Regions from separate parts of the Serratia sp. PL7 genome, predicted to be linked through region 3. Evidence: riboswitches for the same ligand, from Rfam matches in the RefSeq annotation. Region 3 holds a riboswitch; each other region holds the start of a gene.
The links. Region 3 has a riboswitch for cobalamin ahead of cbiB (adenosylcobinamide-phosphate synthase CbiB). Riboswitches for the same ligand answer to the same signal wherever they lie in the genome.
Positions count from the first base shown of each region.

Region 1: linked by a shared signal. The riboswitch ahead of btuB (TonB-dependent vitamin B12 receptor BtuB) and the one ahead of cbiB (adenosylcobinamide-phosphate synthase CbiB) in region 3 are both predicted to bind cobalamin.
Region 2: linked by a shared signal. The riboswitch ahead of btuB (TonB-dependent vitamin B12 receptor BtuB) and the one ahead of cbiB (adenosylcobinamide-phosphate synthase CbiB) in region 3 are both predicted to bind cobalamin.

Region 1 covers NZ_CAMFLB010000020.1:167,081-170,357, reverse strand. Annotated here, with positions in the region: gene btuB (TonB-dependent vitamin B12 receptor BtuB) at 1-1,655, opposite strand, end outside; cobalamin riboswitch at 1,729-1,944, opposite strand; gene trmA (tRNA (uridine(54)-C5)-methyltransferase TrmA) at 2,066-3,166, shown strand; gene N6G83_RS41835 (YijD family membrane protein) at 3,275-3,277, opposite strand, start outside.
Region 2 covers NZ_CAMFLB010000027.1:1,446-4,722, reverse strand. Annotated here, with positions in the region: gene fabR (HTH-type transcriptional repressor FabR) at 1-47, shown strand, start outside; gene N6G83_RS45505 (YijD family membrane protein) at 63-434, shown strand; gene trmA (tRNA (uridine(54)-C5)-methyltransferase TrmA) at 469-1,572, opposite strand; cobalamin riboswitch at 1,695-1,908, shown strand; gene btuB (TonB-dependent vitamin B12 receptor BtuB) at 1,977-3,277, shown strand, end outside.
Region 3 covers NZ_CAMFLB010000002.1:516,522-519,798, forward strand. Annotated here, with positions in the region: gene N6G83_RS16990 (cobyric acid synthase) at 1-691, opposite strand, end outside; gene cbiB (adenosylcobinamide-phosphate synthase CbiB) at 741-1,697, opposite strand; cobalamin riboswitch at 1,846-2,039, opposite strand; gene cobD (threonine-phosphate decarboxylase CobD) at 2,260-3,277, shown strand, end outside.

The DNA.
Region 1 (3,277 bases), on a different contig from region 3:
TACGAGATATCCATGTCCAGGTTGAACATCGTCCAATCCAACTGATATTTGGCCTGACGTTTCGAACGGCGCGCCAACACCTCATCGGTCTGGTCATTACGCGGATCGATATATTGCAGCGTCAACCTGTGGGTGAACATCCAGGTATCAAAGCTACCCGTCCATTCAACGCCTTTAATCGTTGCCCTATCCACATTGTAATACTGGCCCTGATAGGTCACCGGGTCAGAATCATAGTTGATCAGGTTCTGAATTTTGTAATGGTAAGCAGACAGACGCCAATCCAACGGCCCGGTCAAACCTTCCAACCCCATTTCCCACTGTTTGGACTCTTCCGGCTTGAGGTTGCTGTTGGAATCAATGCCAAAGCGTTTTGAGCCATATTGCTGGCCCAGCGATGGCGTCAGGAAACCCGTACCGTAAGACAAGGTGGCTCGATAGCCATCAACAAACTCCCAACCCGCCGCGGTCTGCCAAGTGCCGTGCCAACCAAAGTCACCTGCCTTGTCTTCACGCCCAGAGGCTTCCAGCGTCACGCTGCCAAACTGCTGTTGACCGCTCAGGTACAGTCCCGTGTTGTCTCTTTTATAGGTATCGGCAAAGGAATTGTCGGAAGAGGTCAGGCGCTGTTGCTGGAAATCGGCACCGGCAGTGACGCTACCGTGCTCGAAAGCATAGGTGTTGCCCCATTGCAGGTTACGCTGATCCATATCATCAAGTGTGGTACTGATGCCATAACGGCCGTTCTGGCTGCTGTAGTTGTAATCCTTCTGTTTCTGATAGCTGCCCGTCAGTTGAGAAGAGAAAGCCCCAGACAGGAAACGCAGCCCCATATCATAGGTGTGGCTATACAGGCGGTCTTCATCATTACTGTACTTCGGGCTGTAAGGTACACTGCCGACATCGTAGTCCGAGTTATTGGTATAACCATAACCCCGCACGAAGCCTGAGAAATTCTGATTGAACTGCTGCTCCAACCCACCCCAGAAGCTTTTATTACGGAAACCGTCACGATCGCTGTCGACCGAATAAGGCGAGCCTGGCTGCACATTGAAGCCATTGGTCATCTGGTAACTGCCCGCAACGGTAGCAACCGTATTATCAAAACGCTGGCGCAAGGCACCATCGTACTGCTGGTATCCTTTAGAACCGATACCCGCCTGGACTTTACCGCCCTCTTTATCCGTCTGGGTAATGATGTTGATGACCCCACCGATAGCACCAGAACCGTAAATGGCGGAACGCGGCCCACGGATAAACTCCACACGCTGAACCAGCGCCAACGGAACCTGGTTAAAATCGACGCCGTTGCTGATCCCCAAACGGGCCATTGGCACGCCGTCGATCAGTACCAATACATGACGAGCTTCCGTGCCGCGTACCGAGAGAGATGACCCCTGCCCCATACCGCCGTACTGTGAAATATCGACACCGGGCAAACGACGCATCACATCATTGAGGCTTTTGGCCTGCCAACGGTCGATATCTTCGCGGGTCACCACATCGGCAGGCGCCAATACGGAAGAGACCGGTTGAGGGAAGCGATTGGCGGTAACCACCAGATCATCGCTACTTTTAGCCGTGGTGTTATCTTGCGCCCATCCAGAAAATGCCGTCACGGAGGAGACCACCGCCAGCAGTGTATTTTTTATCATTGTCATTATAAAAAGCATCCAAACTTCATTGGGGATGCCGCAGGGCCACGGCCGGTAGTTCGCGACGGCTATGGATATTGCGACGTACACCGGTAGGTTTTCGGGCTTGGGATTTGCCGGTTGCCTGTGGCAACCCGCACCGGGCGATGACTTCCCATCCTGCAGTGGACAGTGTCTGCGTTATTTAACGCTATCGCCGTGACTTCCCCATACCGCTGCGCGTCAGCTCCAGATTTGCACTGGATTCCCTTTTCACTCGCTGCTTGAGACCGGACGGCAATGCTACAATCAATGAAAATGGATGTCTAGATTGCCAACAGTGTTGCAAAATAGCACCACAACAAAACTGGACTTCACGGGCTGATTCCCTACAATCCCCCGCTGATCCAATTTGCCTGACGAGAGAAACCATGACGCCCGAGAATTTGCCCATTGAACGCTATGACGACCAACTGGCGGAGAAAACAGCCCGCCTGAAGACCATGATGTCACCGTTCACGGCGCCCGAGCCGGAAGTGTTTCGCTCGCCAGTCAGCCACTACCGGATGCGTGCGGAATTCCGCATCTGGCATGATGAGGACGATATGTACCACATCATGTTCGATCAGCAGACCAAGCAGCGTATCCGTGTCGATAGCTTCCCGGCGGCCAGTGAGCTGATTAACCGCCTGATGAGCGCCCTGATGGCGGCCCTCAAGCCCAATCCGGTGCTGCGCCACAAGCTGTTCCAGATCGATTATCTTTCTACACAGAGCGGTAAAATCATTGCCTCACTGCTGTATCACCGCAAGCTGGACGAACAATGGCAGCAAGATGCCACTGCGCTGCGTGACGCGTTACGCGCAGACGGCTTCGATGTGCAGCTGATTGGCCGCGCCTCGAAGATGAAAATCATGCTGGATCAAGATTACGTCGACGAAGTGCTGCCGGTCGCTGGCCGCGAAATGATTTATCGCCAGGTTGAAAACAGCTTCACCCAGCCCAACGCAGCCATGAACGTGCAAATGCTGGAATGGGCACTGGATGTGACCCAAGGTTCAAAAGGGGATCTGCTGGAGCTGTATTGCGGTAACGGCAACTTCTCGCTGGCCTTGGCCCGCAACTTCGAGCGGGTGTTAGCCACTGAAATTGCCAAGCCTTCGGTGGCGGCGGCGCAGTACAACATCGCAGCCAATAATATCGACAACGTGCAGATTATCCGTATGGCGGCGGAAGATTTCACCCAGGCAATGAACGGCGCTCGCGAGTTCAACCGGTTAAAAGGGATCGATCTGAGCAGCTATAACTGTGAGACGATTTTTGTGGATCCGCCGCGCAGCGGCCTGGATGAGGAAACGGTGAAGATGGTGCAGACCTATCCACGCATCCTTTACATCTCCTGTAACCCGGAGACCCTATGCGCCAATCTGGATACGCTGCAAGCCACGCACAAAATCACTCGCCTGGCTCTATTCGATCAGTTCCCATACACCCATCATATGGAATGTGGCGTATTACTCGAACGCCGCTGATCTAGACGGGCGCTGCGCCCTACATCACGAACGGGCTGCGGAATATCCGCACCACTGTAAAAACAAAAAAGGCACTCCACGGAGTGCCTTTCCTCGATGAAACCATTTTTA
Region 2 (3,277 bases), on a different contig from region 3:
ACTGGTATCGTCGCGAACAAGAAAAAGCTTCTGTGTCCCACGTATAAAAAAGGTAAAAAATGATGGAAAAACCAGGCCGTGAAAATGGCACCTTACTGCTGGCGTTAATTGCCGGCCTTTCGATCAACGGTTCCTTTGCTGCGCTGTTCAGCTCGGTGGTGCCGTTTTCGATCTTCCCGCTGATCGCGTTGGTGCTGGCGGTGTACTGCCTGCATCAGCGTTACCTGAACCGCGCCATGCCGGACGGCATGCCGAAGCTGGCGGCGGCCTGTTTCCTGCTGGGGCTGCTGCTGTACAGCGCCATCGTGCGCGCCGAATATCCGCAGATCGGCTCCAACTTCCTGCCGTCGGTGATCTGCGTGGCGCTGGTGCTGTGGATCGGGATGAAACTGAAGGCGCGCAAGGCGCCGGATGCGCCGACTCAAGAATCGTAATGAAACGGGGCGCCATCATGGCGCCCCTGTCGTATCAGCGATGCTTTTCCAGCAACACACCGCATTCCATGTGATGGGTATACGGGAACTGATCGAACAGCGCCAGGCGGCTGACCCGGTGGGTGGCCTGCAGCGTTTCCAGGTTGGCACACAGCGTTTCCGGATTGCATGAAATATACAGAATGCGCGGGTAAGCCTGCACCATCTTCACCGTTTCCTCGTCCAGCCCGCTGCGCGGCGGATCGACGAAAATCGTCTCGCAGTTGTAGCCGCTCAGATCGATGCCTTTCAACCGGTTGAATTCGCGTACTCCGTTCATCGCCTGAGTGAAGTCTTCTGCCGCCATGCGGATGATTTGCACGTTGTCGATATGGTTGGCGGCGATGTTGTACTGCGCCGCCGCCACCGACGGCTTGGCGATCTCGGTCGCCAGCACGCGCTCGAAATTGCGCGCCAGCGCCAGCGAGAAGTTGCCGTTGCCGCAGTACAGCTCCAGCAAATCGCCTTTGGAACCGGCGGTAACCGCCAACGCCCACTCCAGCATCTGCACGTTCATGGCCGCGTTGGGCTGCGTGAAGCTGTTTTCCACCTGACGATAGATCATGTCGCGGCCGGCGACCGGCAGCACTTCGTCAACATAATCCTGGTCGAGCATGATCTTGGTCTTCGACGCCCGGCCGATCAGCTGCAGGTCGAAACCCTGAGCGCGCAGCTCGTCGCGCAGCTGCTCGGCTCGCTGTTGCCAAACGTCATCCAGCTTGCGGTGATACAGCAGCGAAGCGATGATTTTGCCGCTTCGCGTCGACAGATAATCGATCTGGAACAGCTTGTGGCGCAGGATCGGCTCCGGTTTCAGCGCGGCGATCAGGGCGGTCATCAGGCGGTTGATCAGCTCGCTGGCCGCCGGGAACTGGTCGACGCGAATACGCTGCTTGGTCTGTTGATCGAACATGATGTGATACATGTCATCCGCGTCGTGCCAGATGCGGAATTCGGCGCGCATGCGGTAATGGTCGACTGGCGAGCGGAACACTTCCGGCTCGGGCGCCGCGAACGGTGACATCAACATCTTCAGGCGGGCGACTTTCTCCGCCAGTTGGTCATCGTAACGTTCAATAGGCAAATTCTCGGGCGTCATGTGTGTCTTCTCGTCAGGCAAATTTGATCAGCGGGGATTGTAGGGAATCAGCCCGTGAAGTCCAGTTTTGTCGCGTTTATTATTTGTAACATTAGTAGCAGTCTAGACATCTATTTTCATTGATCGTAGCATTGCCGTCCGGCCTCAAGCAGCGAGTGAAAAGGGAATCCGGTGTGAATCCGGAGCTGACGCGCAGCGGTAAGGGGAAGTCACGGCGATAGCGTTTCGACGCAGACACTGTCCACTGCAGGATGGGAAGTCATCGCCCGTTGCCGGTCGCGCCCCGCGGCCCGCAAATCCCAAGCCCGAAGACCTGCCGGTGTTACGTCGCAATGTCCGTGGCCGTCGCGAACTACCGGCCATGATCCTGCGGCATCCGCCAATTAAGTTTGGATGCTTTTCTCATGACAATTACAAAAAATATGCTGCTAGCGGTGGTCTCCTCCGTCACGGCTTTTTCTGGATGGGCGCAAGACAACACCACAGCCAAGAATGGCGATAACCTGGTGGTGACCGCCAACCGTTTCCCGCAGCCGGTTTCTTCTGTGCTGGCACCGACTTCCATCGTCACCCGTAACGATATCGATCGCTGGCAGGCCAAAAGCCTGACCGACGTGATGCGCCGTTTGCCGGGCGTGGACGTTGGCCAAAACGGTGGATTGGGACAGAAGAGCTCGCTGTTTATTCGCGGCACCAACTCCAGCCATGTGCTGGTGCTAATTGACGGCATTCGCCTTAATCAGGCGGGCGTCAGCGGTTCTTCCGATCTCAGCCAAATCCCGATTTCGCTGGTGCAGAAAGTCGAATACATTCGCGGCCCGCGCTCGGCGGTGTACGGCTCCGATGCCATCGGCGGCGTGGTCAACATTATTACCACCCGCGAAAAGAACGGCACGACGCTCTCAGCCGGCGTCGGCTCCAACGGCTATCAATCCTATGACGCGTCGACCCAACAACAACTGGGTGACAGCACCGTGGCGACGGTGGCGGGGAATTACACCTATACCAAAGGGTATGACGTGGTGGCTGAAGGTAATACCAGTATTCCTCAGCCCGATCGCGACGGCTTTATGAGCAAATTGCTCTACGGCGCATTGCAGCACCAATTTAACGAGCAAATCAGCGGTTTTGTGCGTGGTTATGGTTACGATAATCGTACAGGCTACGATGGATTCTATTCTTACGATAAAGACTTCAATATTACCGGTCTGCCCGATACCCGTAAGCTGTACAGCCAAACATGGGACACGGGGTTGCGCTATCAGGAAGGGATTTACGCCACGCAGCTAGTGGGGAGTTACAGCCACAGCAAAGACTACAATTATGATCCGCGCAAAGGCCAGTATGCGATCTCCTCCAGTTTGGATGATTCGGAACAGTACAATCTGCAGTGGGGCAACACGTTCAAGGTTGCCCAAGGCACCATTAGTGCGGGCGCAGATTGGCAGGATCAACAAATCAAACCGGGTACCGCGTCCGTCAGCAGCGAGAGAAGCCAGCGCAATACTGGCATCTATCTGACTGGGCAACAGTTGGTGGGACCGGTGACGCTGGAGGCTGCTGCGCGTGGCGACGACAACTCGGAGTTCGGTTGGCACGGCACCTGGCAAACCAGTGCAGCCTGGGAATTCATCGAGGGGTATCGTTTCATTGCCTCTTACGGTACCGCGTTCAAAGCGCCAAACATGAACCAGTTGTTTAGTAC
Region 3 (3,277 bases):
GATCGATATTCAACCAGGGCATCACACCCAGCACCGGCACACCGGTCAGCGCCTCAATCTGCTCCAGACCCGAGTAGAGTAAGGCAATATCGCCACGGAATTTATTGATGATCACCCCTTTCACTCGGGCTTTCTCTTCTGGCTCTAGCAGGGCCAGTGTGCCGTAAATAGCGGCAAACACCCCGCCACGATCGATATCCGCCACCAACAACACTGGCGCATCGGCAATCGCCGCCATGCCCATATTGACGATGTCGCGGTCGCGCAGGTTGATTTCCGCCGGGCTACCAGCACCCTCCAGCACCATGATGTCGTAGCCGCTGGCCAGGCTGTGATACACCTCGCTGATTTGTTGCTGTAACTGCGGCTTGTACTCGTGATAGCTGACCGCGTCCATATTGCAGGCCACTTTGCCCATCAGCACCACCTGTGCCTGGCAATCGCTGGTCGGTTTCAACAGTACCGGGTTCATCCGCACATCGGGTGCGATACCGGCGGCTTCGGCCTGAAAAATCTGTGCCCGGCCCATCTCTTCGCCACGGGCGGTAATGCCAGAGTTAAGCGCCATATTCTGCGATTTGAACGGCGCACAGCGATAGCCATCCTGCATGAAGATCCGGCACAGACCGGCCACCAGCACGCTTTTACCCACATCAGATGCGGTTCCCTGCACCATCACACACCGTTTCATCACATGTTCTCCGCGTCGCGCTAGCTGAGCCGCGCAAACAATTATTATTTCAAGCGCCAAGCCATAGCAGGCGCAACGCTGCAAACAGCAGCAGAGCCAATAGCGAGGCCGTCATCATCAGACGCGTACTGCGTGGAATATCTGCCAGCTCGATCTCCCGCCGAGCCTCGCCGATCCACGGTTTTTCGACCCGCTGACCAAAGTAGTTACTAGGACCGCCAAGTCGCACTCCCAACGCTCCAGCCACGGTGGCTTCCGACCAGGCGCAGTTGGGGCTGGTGTGCTGATAGCGATCGCGCCAGCCAATGCGAAGCGCCTGGCGAAAGTCCAAACCATTCAGCCAAGCCGCACAGCTCAGCAGTAGCCAGCTAAGCCGGGCCGGTAACCCGTTGGCGAAGTCATCCATCCGCGCCGACACATAGCCGATAGCGCGGTATTTCGGCGTTTTGTAGCCCACCATTGAATCGAGGGTGTTAACCGCTTTATACGCCATCGCCAACGGCGCTCCGCCTATCAGCAAAAAGAACAGCGGCGAAATGACGCCATCCACACTGTTTTCTGCCACCGTCTCCACCACCGCCCGGGTGATTTGCGGTTCTTCCAGGTGTGAGGTATCCCGCCCGACAATCCACGACAGCTTGCGGCGGCTCTCCTCAAGATCGGCACTTTGCAGTGCCCGGTGAACTTCCATGGCAGCCTGTTCCAGACAGCGCCCGGCGAGCAGGGTATAAATCAGCCAGACTTCCGCCAGCCAACCCAACCATGGGTGGATATACTGCATCAGCGTTAAAAAGCCCCAACTGACCAGCCAAACCACCCCGACGACGCCCAGCCACAGCAGCCCGCCGCCAAGTTTTAGCGCCCTCTCGCTATGGCAAATCCGGCGGATCGCGCGCTGTAGCGCCGTGATCAGGTTACCGATCCAGCGCACCGGATGCGGCCAGTGTGGCGGGTCCCCTAACAGACTGTCGAGCAGAAAGGCCGCGAACCAGGCTAGCAGCGTCATGGCGCGCACCTTATAGAAGCCTGATGGTGGGTTAATGGCATAAAAAAATCCCGACCTCTCGGGCGGGATTTGGGCGTCAACAGGATACGACCGGGCGGTACAAAATAGCCGCACGTATCTCATGACAACCCCCTTCCCACCGAAGGTGTTGAATGTGTGACCAACTGGCCGGTCTTCTGGCTTAGCGTCATCCTCATCTACTCCCTTCCCAATCCTCAGATCAGTGGCGCAGTGGACTCGTCGGCATCACAGCAGCGGGGGCTGCGGGGGAGTTACACCCCCTTCCCAACCACAACCTGTCATCGTTCAGGGTGTGGGTTATCCAGTTGGCAATAATATGGTTAATAAAACGTTATGGGTTCAATGCACTCAACGCTTCAATTTATCACTTAGTTTTCATCTCGATAGCCTCGACAATGGCCATGCCATAATAACCTGTTGATATGGCGAATACACGCCAAGATCTGGCATTTACCTGGGCGACAGCTTTAGTTTGCAACGGATCAACGGCAATTACCCTGTGCTATCCTGCACGCAAACTTGACAGGGGAATAGCAAAACCGTGAGTGAACATGGTGGTAACGTACTGGAAATGGCGTTGAAAAACGGCCTGGATCCGGCCGAGATGATTGATTTCAGCGCCAATATCAATCCATTGGGCATGCCCGCCAGCCTGAAGGCGGCGATTATCGAGCATCTGACCAGCGCCGAATGCTATCCCGACGTCGAATATCGGCGTTTGCATGCGGCATTGGCGCGAGTCCATCACTGCCCGCCGGAAAATATCATGGCAGGTAACGGGGCCACCGAGCTGATTTACGCCATAGTGAACCGGCTACGCCCCCGCACGGCGCTGCTTCTTACGCCAGGGTTTGCCGAATACCGCCGGGCATTGCAGCGGATTGACTGCCAGATCGAGGATTTCCCGCTGGATGAAGCCGGTGGTTTTCAACCCGATGAGCGGCTGCTGCAGGTGCTGGCCGAGCGCCAACCGGACTGCCTGTTCCTGGCCACTCCCAACAATCCTACCGGGCTGATGCCTGACCCCACGCTGTTGCAGGCCATTGTCGCCTGTTGTCGCCAGCACAATATTGCGTTGATCGTTGATGAAGCCTTTATCGATTTTCTGCCGGATACACCGGGCCTGATCCCGCAAATGGCAGAGTATTCCCGCCTTTATATCCTGCGTTCGCTGACCAAGTTCTTTGCCATTCCCGGACTGCGCCTAGGCTATCTGGTCAGCAACGATCGCGCTGGCCTGCAGCAGATGAAGCAACTGCGCGAACCCTGGACCATCAATGCCTATGCGGCACTGGCCGGCGAAGTGATCCTCGACGATCTCGATTACATCCAGCAAACCCACCAATGGTTGGCAGAGCAGCGTGCTTGGTTGTTTGACGCGCTGACAGCCTTGCCGCACTTGCGTATCTGGCCAGGAGCGGCGAACTATATTTTCCTACGCTGCCTGCGCCCTGGCTACGATCTGCAACAGGCGTTGTTGCAGCACCGCATCCTGATCCGCCACTGTGCCAACTACCCTGGCCTTTCCGCCGACTATTACCGGGTGGCTATCAAAAGCG